Regions from separate parts of the Paenibacillus sp. FSL H8-0537 genome, predicted to be linked through region 1. Evidence: predicted binding sites of a transcription regulator. Region 1 holds the regulator's gene; the other holds the start of a gene.
What was found. The regulator Rex, encoded in region 1, represses fermentation and respiration genes when NADH is low (regulators of the CRP and FNR family bind a similar motif). The targets are predictions, from matches to a motif close to TTGTGAAATATTTCACAA.
Positions count from the first base shown of each region.

Region 2: nadA (quinolinate synthase NadA) is a predicted target of Rex. The motif match lies at 1,843-1,860, and genes of this name have one in related genera.

Region 1 is NZ_CP150290.1:4,061,210-4,066,188, reverse strand. Features, by position in the region: gene dinG (ATP-dependent DNA helicase DinG) at 1-2,385, shown strand, start outside; gene MHB80_RS17115 (redox-sensing transcriptional repressor Rex) at 2,382-3,038, shown strand; gene MHB80_RS17110 (amidohydrolase) at 3,010-4,320, shown strand; gene MHB80_RS17105 (hypothetical protein) at 4,320-4,847, shown strand.
Region 2 is NZ_CP150290.1:98,485-103,463, reverse strand. Features, by position in the region: gene nadB (L-aspartate oxidase) at 1-796, opposite strand, end outside; gene nadA (quinolinate synthase NadA) at 835-1,773, opposite strand; gene MHB80_RS00485 (ABC transporter permease) at 2,191-3,153, opposite strand; gene MHB80_RS00480 (ABC transporter permease) at 3,155-4,249, opposite strand; gene MHB80_RS00475 (ABC transporter ATP-binding protein) at 4,255-4,979, opposite strand, start outside.

The DNA.
Region 1 (4,979 bases):
AAATCGGTACAAAAGCTTCGGAGCCTGCCGCTGCTGACTTTGCAGCGGTTATCTTCGCTTGTAGACAATGGCAGCGATTTGAGCTGGTTTATTACGGTTACGCTAAAACAGGTAGAACAAAACATCGTAATGGGCGTCCCCGATTATGATTTTTTCAACCAGTTTGCACTGAAAGCTAGAGAATGGACAGAGGAAAAGCCCGCGCGCAGCGAAGAGGGAGCCTCGCCTTTGCAGGAGATGTCATTCGAGCAATATTTGGATGAAATCAAGCAGCGCTTTATTGAGCAATTTCCTAATTATGAAGAACGCGAAGCGCAGACGACGATGTTCCGTGAAGTGTTTGACTCGCTCGACAGCAAACGCCATTTGCTTATTGAAGCAGGAACGGGTACAGGAAAGTCTCTCGGCTATTTAATTCCCGCGCTCTATTATGGTATCCGCCAGGATGAGAAGATAGTCGTCAGCACGCATACCATTAATTTGCAAGAGCAGCTGAGGCATCGCGATGTACCGCTGCTTAAGCAGATTTTGCCGATAGAGTTTCGGGCTTCAATCTTCAAGGGCAGAGGGAATTATTTGTGCCTGCGCAAGTTTGAAAGTAAAATAAATACAAGGGATATGATGTCCCCCGTTGACGATGCGATTACAGCCTCGCAAATGGTCGTGTGGCTGGGCGAGACGGAAACGGGAGATCAAGAGGAGCTGAATTTCAGCAATAAGGGGACCGACTTCTGGTCTACCGTTGCCAGCGATGCAGATTCCTGTCTGAACCGGGCGTGTCCTTGGTTTAAACGCTGTTATTATCATCGTGCGAAGCATGAAGCCAATATAGCTGATGTGTGCATTACGAATCACTCCATGCTGTTCACAGACATTCAGGCCGATCATCGGCTGCTGCCGACCTACAGCCATTTGATTGTCGATGAGGCGCATCATGTGGAGGAAGTAGCAAGCAAGCATCTGGGCATGCAGCTCGGCTACTATACGATAACCAATGCGTTTACGCGTATGTTTAAGGACGCTCGTTCCGGGCTGCTGCCATCTCTGCGCATTCATCTCCAGCAGGAAAGCGATGAGCGGGTGCAAGGCTGGCTGGAAACGATTGATACCATTATTCCCGCCTTTACGGAAGTGAGGGAGCATTGGGAAAGGCTGTTTGAGATGCTGTACAGCTTTGTTCAAGCTTCTCCTGATGCGACGGGTGAAAACAATCAATCTGTGTACCGTTTGCGAGGCGATAGCCTCCCGGAAGGCTGGTCCGAAGTGCTCGCCGAAGAGACCAATATTCATACGGAGCTCATTCGGGTGCTGAAGACGGCTGAGAAAATGTCCGAGGAGATTAAAGATCGCATCGATGAGCTGGCGGTACAGGCGCTTGTAACGGACTTGAATGGCGCTTTACGCGATTTGACGAGAGTCAAGGATGATCTGCGCAGCTTTATGAAGGTCGATCAGACGACGGACGTGTTCTGGCTGGAAGCCAATATGACTTACAAGCATCGATCGCTGCATCTTTATGCGGTGCCGATTGATGTGAGCAGCCAGCTTCAGCAGTATTTATTCGATGTGAAGGACAGCATTATTTTAACGTCCGCCACTCTATCGGTACAAAAATCATTCCAGTTCGCTGAAGAGCAGCTTGGTCTTGGCGGCTTTGAAGAAGCGGGAAGGCTGCGTACCGTGCAGCTGGCATCGCCATTTAATTACCGTGAACAAGCGCTCGTTATTATTCCGCGCAATTTCCCTGTTCTTAAAGGCTCAGCGGGAGAGCCCGCATTTATTTCAATGCTCGTCTCTTCCTTAGCAGATGCGGTGCAGCAGACTAATGGCAGAATGCTAGTGCTGTTTACCTCTTACCGCATGCTAAAGCAGGTATACGATCCGCTTAAGGCGGCGCTTGCGGCCACCAGCATTCAAGTGCTAGGCCAAGGCATCGACAGCGGCAACCGTACGAAGCTGACGCGGCGGTTTTTACAGCAGCCGGAGTCTGTGCTGCTTGGCACAAGCAGCTTTTGGGAGGGCGTTGACATTCCTGGCGAAGCCTTAACTTGCCTTGCCATCGTCAGACTGCCATTCCAACCACCGAATCATCCGCTGCTGGAGGCGAAGTCGGAATTGCTGCAGCGCCAAAAGCAAAATCCATTTATGAAGCTGTCGATTCCGCAAGCGGTTATTCGCTTCAAGCAAGGATTTGGCAGGCTCGTGCGAACGGCGAAGGATAAAGGGATAGTCATTATTTATGATACGCGGGTTATTGAAACGTATTATGGCAAGCATTTTCTCTATTCTTTGCCTGGACCGAAAATTGAGCATATGCATATCGAACAAATTGTACCGAGAATGAGAGAATGGCTTGGTGCCGAGAAGGAGGAGGAGAACGGGTGAAGCAGACGAAAATATCGGAGGCCGTCGTAAGACGCCTCCCCATTTACCTGCAAGTGCTGAACGAGCTGAACAACCGGGAGGTGCAGACCGTTTCGTCCCAGGAGCTTGGCGTCAAGCTGGATTTAAATCCGGCGCAAATCCGCAAGGACTTGGCGTATTTCGGCGATTTTGGCCGCAAGGGCATCGGCTATGATGTGACATATTTAATTGAAAAAATTCGCCAAATACTCAAGCTTGATCAGACGATTAATGTGGCGCTTGTCGGTGCGGGTAATTTGGGTCATGCTCTATGCAATTATAATAAATATTCTAAAGACAATATGAAAATTATTGCGGTGTTTGATGTGCATCCATCTAAAATCGGCTCGCAAATTAATAATTTGACCGTAATGCCGATGGATATGCTGAAACATACGGTTGAGGAGAATAATATTCGAATTGGGATTATTACCGTTCCCGGATTTGAAGCGCAAAACGTTGCTAATCAATTTATAGATGCGGGCATTGAAGGCTTGCTCAATTTTGCGCCAGCGATATTGAAGGTACCAGAAGAAATTCGCATTCATCATGCTGACTTTACGAAAGAGCTGCTAAGTCTGGCGTATTACTTGGAGAGGGAAAGGAATGACGAAAATGAGCCAAATTTGGATTGAAAATGGACGTTTTGTAACGATGGAGGACGGCGAGCATGTGCTTCAAGGGCATATGGTTGTGACCGATGATCGCATTACATATATCGGAGCAGAAGCTCCAACCGGGCTGCAAGCCGATGTGCAGAAGCTGGACGGCAGCAAGCTTGCTTTTATGCCAGGCCTAGTAAACACACATGGGCATGCGGCTATGACCTTGCTGCGCGGCTATTCCGATGATCAAAACCTGCAAGTCTGGCTGGAGCAAAAAATGTGGCCGATGGAGGGCAAATACATCGACCTTGATACACGTGCGGGCAGCGCGCTTGCCGTGGTAGAAATGCTGAAATCCGGTACAACGGCTTTCGTGGATATGTATGACCGCATGGATCAGCTGGCCGAAGTCGTGGAACAGTCCGGCATTCGCGGCTGTCTGACGCGCGGTGTCATTGGCCTCTGCCCAGAGGATGTGCAGCAAGCGAAGCTGGCGGAAGCGATCGCTTTCGCACGCGATTGGAACGGCAAGGCAAATGGCCGTATTACGACGATGATTTCGCCGCATGCGCCTTATACATGCCCACCCGATTATATTGAGAAATTCGTGCAGGCTGCTCATGATTATGATTTGCCGCTGCACACGCATATGTCTGAATCGATTGCCGAAGTAGAGCAGAACGTTCGCGATTATGGCGTTCGTCCCGTTCAGCATCTCGACAATTTAGGCTTCTTCTCGCGTCCGGCACTTGTCGCTCATGCGGTGCATTTGAATGACGAGGAAATTGCGCTGCTTGCGCAGCGCAAAGTAGCTGTATCGCATAACCCGGTCAGCAACCTCAAGCTGGCAAGCGGCATTGCCCGTGTTCCTGATTTGCTTCGCGCTGGTGTAACGGTATCCTTAGGCACGGATAGCGCGGCGAGCAACAACAATCTTGACCTGTTCAAGGAGATCAACCTTGCGGCTCTGCTGCATAAGGGTGTTTCTGGCGATCCTACGGTTGTTCCTGCCATTGAAGCTTTGCGTATGGGAACGGTATACGGCGCTCGCTCCATTTGGCAGGAAGATTCAATTGGCCGCCTACGCGAAGGCATGAAGGCGGATTTCATCGCCATCGATATTGAACAGCCGCATTTTTACCCACAGACGGATATTGTGTCCCATCTGGTGTACGCGGGCTCGGGCCGCGACGTCAAGCATGTATGGGTAGACGGCCGTCAGGTTGTACGGGATGGCGAATGCACATTGCTTGATGAGGAGAAAATTCGTCACGATGCTCAGGCGAGCTTCGAGAGGTTGTTGAAGGCATAATGCGGGCGAGAACGAGAAAGCCGTTTTGGACGGTAAAACGGGCTGTCTTTATTTCAATTGTTTTTGTTATCGCCTTGTTGACCGTTACGATTGTTTATTACCGTGCTGTGCATAAGGAATTATGGGCAGAGGAAGCTCCAATTAAGGCGTATGCTGTAGAAGCCGCACAGTTGACGGAAGTTACGGGCATGACAAAGCAGGTGTGGGATGGCATTTCCTGGGTAGTAAAAGGGAAGACCGCGGATGAACAAGAAGTTTACGTATTTCTGACAACAGTCGAAAGTCCTGTGCTTACACTGAAAGCAACGGAGCATATTACAGCAGAACAGGCGGAATCTGCGTTACTGAGCAGTAAGCCGGATGCGGATGTTAAAAGGACACAGCCGGGATTGCTGAACGGCGAGCCGGTATGGGAAATTTTTTACAGCCGTGATGAAGCGATAACGAAATATTATTATGCCTATTATTCGTTCCGCGATGGCGCATTTGTGAAGCAATATAGTTTAGTAGGTGACAAGGCGTCCTAGCTGTATGGAATGCTTAAGCTGTAACAGCTGGAATTGCTGGCTATTATTACACCCCCTTATTCAAAGGGCGATGTGATATACTTTCGTGTATCGGAGTTGATATACGAGTGATATATCACCGTCATTTTGAGA
Region 2 (4,979 bases), 3.0 Mb from region 1:
CGGCTCCTTCGCCGCGTACAGCCTCTGAAATCAGAAACCGTGGCGCTCCAGGATAGCATAGGGAGGTCGGATGAAACTGGACAAACTCTACATCCTGTATAAAAGCTCCTGCCCGGTAAGCCATAGCGATCCCATCGCCTGTGGCCACCTCAGGATTCGTCGTATAACGGTAGAGCTGGCCTGCGCCGCCCGAGCATAGAATGGTCGCCTTGCCGCGTACAAGCAGACGCGAGCCGTCCGGCTTTTGCACAACAGCGCCCACACATTCTCCATCATTGGTAACCAAATCGATGACAAAGTGGTCGTCCCATACTTCAATACCCGGCTTGGATAACGCTTTCTCCGATAAGGCTCGTACAATTTCGTAGCCCGTCGCATCCCCATTCGCATGCAAAATACGACGCTGGCTGTGAGCGCCTTCCTTCGTCAGCGCAAACTCGCCATTTTCCAAATCGAACTGTGTGCCCATTTCAATGAGCTGATTCACACCTTCCGGCCCCTCATGCACGAGCACATTGACCGCATCCTCCGAGCACAACCCCGCTCCCGCAATTAGCGTGTCCTCGCTGTGGTAAGCTGGTGAATCGTCCTCCGATATGACCGCGGCAATGCCGCCTTGCGCATAGCGGGTGTTGCTGTCGAGCAGCGACTTCTTCGTAATCATCAGCACGGAATGCCGATCACTGGCCCGAAGTGCGGTAAAAAGACCGGCAATGCCGGCCCCAATCACAATAACATCCTTCTCGATTACCGGCAGTTCGTCCAGCTTTATGTCTACAAGGTATCTGGGAATCATTTCTGCGCCTCCAGGCATAGGAGTAGCGCATGCTGCTCCTATTTCACGAGTAACATGCGCTCCAGGGACAAGCGTGCTTGATCCGCCACATGCGGCGGTACATAGATTTGCGGCTGCATCGTTTCAAGGCATTTAACCAGCTTCTTCAGGTTATTAACCTTCATGTTCGGGCAAACCAAATATTTAGATGCAAACAGGAATGTTTTGTCCGGGCTGTCCAATCTCAGCTGATAGCCTGTGCCATCCTCCGTGCCGACAATGAACTCCTTGCAATCCGATTCCTTGCAATATTTAATAATCGCTGTCGTGCTGCCGACAAAATCACCCAGCTCCACCACTTCAGGGCGGCACTCAGGATGCACAACAAACTGCGCATTCGGGTGTTTCGCCTTCATTTCCTCTACATCCTTTACCGTCAACATGTCATGCGTGTTGCAGTAGCCTTCCCAGATGATCATGTTCTTATCGGTCTTCTGCTGCACATAGTGCCCAAGGTTCTTGTCCGGTACCCAAATGACGTCTTGGCCTTCAACGGAATTTACAACGTTAACCGCATTCGCCGATGTACAACAAATGTCAGTCTCTGCCTTAATTTCGGCGGAAGAGTTAATATACGTAACGACAGTCGCATTCGGATGCTGGGCTTTCAGCTTGCGAAGACCATCGACATTGACCATATCGGCCATCGGGCAGCCTGCACGCTCGTCCGGAATAATGACGGTTTTATTGGGAGCCAAAATTTTGGCGCTCTCCCCCATAAAATGCACGCCGCAAAATACGATGACATCCGCATCCGTCTGAGCCGCTTTCTGAGCTAGCAAAAACGAGTCGCCGCGAAAATCCGCAACCTCTTGAATTTCATCACGCTGATAATAATGAGCAAGAATGATGGCGTTGCGCTCTTTCTTCAATTGCATTAGCCGTTCCCGCAGTTCGCGGTTCTGCTCCGCCTTGCGTTCCAGTGCCAGTGCTTCCACAGTTAATCCTCTCCTCTTATGAGGGAAGGGCAAGCTGATTGCCCATTCCAGATATGGCTACTACCGACTTTGTGAATTGATGCACAAACCTAAAAAGTCGTTCGCCTTTCATTTGACCTTTACGGTAAATTCATTTGATAAGGTTTAATTTACTCCAGGCAGATCATGCTGTCAATGCGTTTATGACAAAAGTGTGAATTCCCTTTGAAAATAGCACCTGCCACAGCTAAACTTTCCATCATTGGCGGCTATTGTGTATAAATGCAGCGTTTACGCACATGGTTATCCACAAGTTATCCACAATCGTGGATTTTCTGTGACTAACCTTGTGTAAAGGGTTAGAAAACAAAAAAACTTCCCATGGATGAATCATCACTTACGTGATAGCCATGGGAAGTATGATGCTTCTTGTTTCGATTAGCGCTTAGCTGGATCGTATGGTTCGCCAAGCGAGCCTGGAGCGGAAGAACGTCCTACTGCACCAACGAGTACAACGAGCGTCAATACGTATGGCAGCATATAGAAAAACTCGGTCGGAATTTGCTGCGACCAATCGAACAGTTGAGCAAAGTTCCGAATCGCTTGCGCGAAGCCGAAGAAAATAGCAGCTCCCGCAACGCCGAGAGGATTCCATTTTCCGAAAATAACAGCCGCGATAGCGATAAAGCCTTGGCCCGAAATGGTATTATGGGCAAAGTTGCTCGTCGTTGTTAACGTAATGGTCGCACCGCCAAGACCTGCAAGTGCTCCGCTGAGCAGCACGCCGATATAACGGTATTTTGTTACGCTGATACCCACTGTATCTGCCGAGCTTGGGTATTCGCCAACTGCGCGAAGGCGCAAGCCGAAGTGCGTTTTGTACAGCACAATATAGCTGATAATGACAAGGATAATAACAACATAGGTCGTCGGATAAGCTTTAAAGAACGCCTCTCCAAAAAACGGAATATCTGATAAATAAGGGATTTCCCATTTGTTGAATACATGAGTCAGCGTTGTCGTCTGTCCCGAACCCTCATACAAGCTTTTCGTCAAATAAATCGCGATACCCGCTGCCAAAATATTAATAACGACACCGACTATCGTCTGATCCGCCTTAAATGTAATCGTGGATATCGCATGTAGAAGGGCAAATATCACCCCATAAATCGCTGCCCCCACTAAGCCTATCCACGGAGCAGATTCCTCATAACCAGCTTGTATCGCATAGTCGGTAATGACTGCTGCCGCGAACGCGCCAGACACCATTAAACCTTCGAGACCGATATTTATAACGCCAGAGCGCTCAGAGAATAGACCACCAAGACCGGTAAAAATAAGCGCCGTAGAAAATACAAGCGTAACGTTAATAAGTTGACCCAATATCTCTAGTGCATTCATATTAGATCGCCTCCTTACGCTTGTCTGCACGTCGTCCAAGGAATGGTTTTAAGAAAAACTTTACTATGCCATGCGAAGCAATAAAGAAAATGATCGAACCAATAACGATTCGAACGAGCTCTGGCGGTACGCCCGCTCCAAAGCTCATACCCGCAGAGCCATAGCTGAGACCACCGAACAGTACAGCACCGAACAATACGCCGATTGGCGTATTGCCGCCAAGCAAAGCAACCGCGATACCATCAAAGCCATAGCCCCATGGCGCTGACAGAATCGTCTGATAGCCAAATACCCCCAGCGTCTCAAACACGCCTGCCAGTCCCGCAAACAATCCGCTAATAAACATCGACTTTACAATGGTGCGATTGACATTAATCCCTGCATACAGCGCTGCGTCAGGGCTTTGTCCCACTGCTCTGAGCTCATAGCCCTGCTTCGTTCTCCACAGTATAATATAAAACACTCCAATACCGAGCAAGGCAATAACAGTACCCCAATGCATACGGGCATGATCCATCGCATCGGATAACCAGCCAATCGATACGAGTGCTGACTCTTGAATCGGATCCGATTTCTGCTGCCCTTTTGCCACAAAAAACGCACGAATAATGTAATTGGATAAATAAAGCGCAACCCAGTTCAACATAATCGAAGAAATAACCTCGTTAACGCCGCGAACAGCCTTTAAATAGCCAGTCAATGCCGCCCATAAGCCTCCACACAGCGCTCCGACAATAATAGCAAGCGGAGCATGCAGAAACCAAGGGAGGTCAAGCGTAATCCCTATGACGGTTGCACCAGTCATACCCATCATGAACTGGCCTTCTACCCCGATATTAAACAGGCCTGTACGGAAAGCGAAAGCAACCGCTGTACCTGTAAATATGAGCGGGGTAATCGCACGAATAGCCTCACCCATATCGTAAGGGCTGCCAAATAGCTTTTTAATCAGTGATTGGTAAGCTAGAATAGGATCAAACCCGCCTGCCAGCATGGCTATTGCCCCGCATAACAGACCCAAAATGATAGCCACCAAGGGGACGAGGAAGGATGTTTTATTGAATATTTTGTCCGCAATTCCTTTGACTTTATCCATGGTTGCTATCTCCCACCTTTGCTCGGCTGCTTCGCCGCCAAATTGCCTGCCATCATTAGACCCAGCTGTTGATCGTCACGCTGATCAGCATCGGCATAGCCCATTATTTTACCTTCATACATAACCGCAATGCGATCAGATAACGCGTACAGCTCATCCAGCTCAAAAGAAACGAGCAAAATCGCTTTGCCTGCATCCCGCGCTTCAATTAACCGCTTATGCACATATTCGATCGCGCCTATATCCAGACCGCGAGTCGGCTGTACAGCGATGAGCAAGGACGGATTTTTCCATATTTCACGGGCAATAATGGCTTTCTGCTGGTTACCGCCCGACAAGGAGCGAGCCTTGGCCCCAATGCCTGATGAACGCACATCAAACTCAGTCACGAGTTGATTCGCCAGAGCGTCTATAGCTTTAAAATCAATAAAGCCATGTTTGCCGAACTGTGGATCAAAGTACGTATCCAGCACCATATTTTCGCTGAGTGTGAAATCAAGCACCATTCCATGCTTGTGACGATCCTCTGGGATATGGCTGACGCCTGCAACAGACATTTGGCGCGGCGTTTTATTGATCATTTCCTTACCCAAAAGCTTCACAGAACCACTAGAAGCTTTACGCATGCCAGTAATAGCCTGTACCAGTTCACTTTGTCCATTGCCATCAACACCAGCAATACCCAAAATTTCGCCTGCACGGATATTAAAAGCGACGCCATTTAGAACGA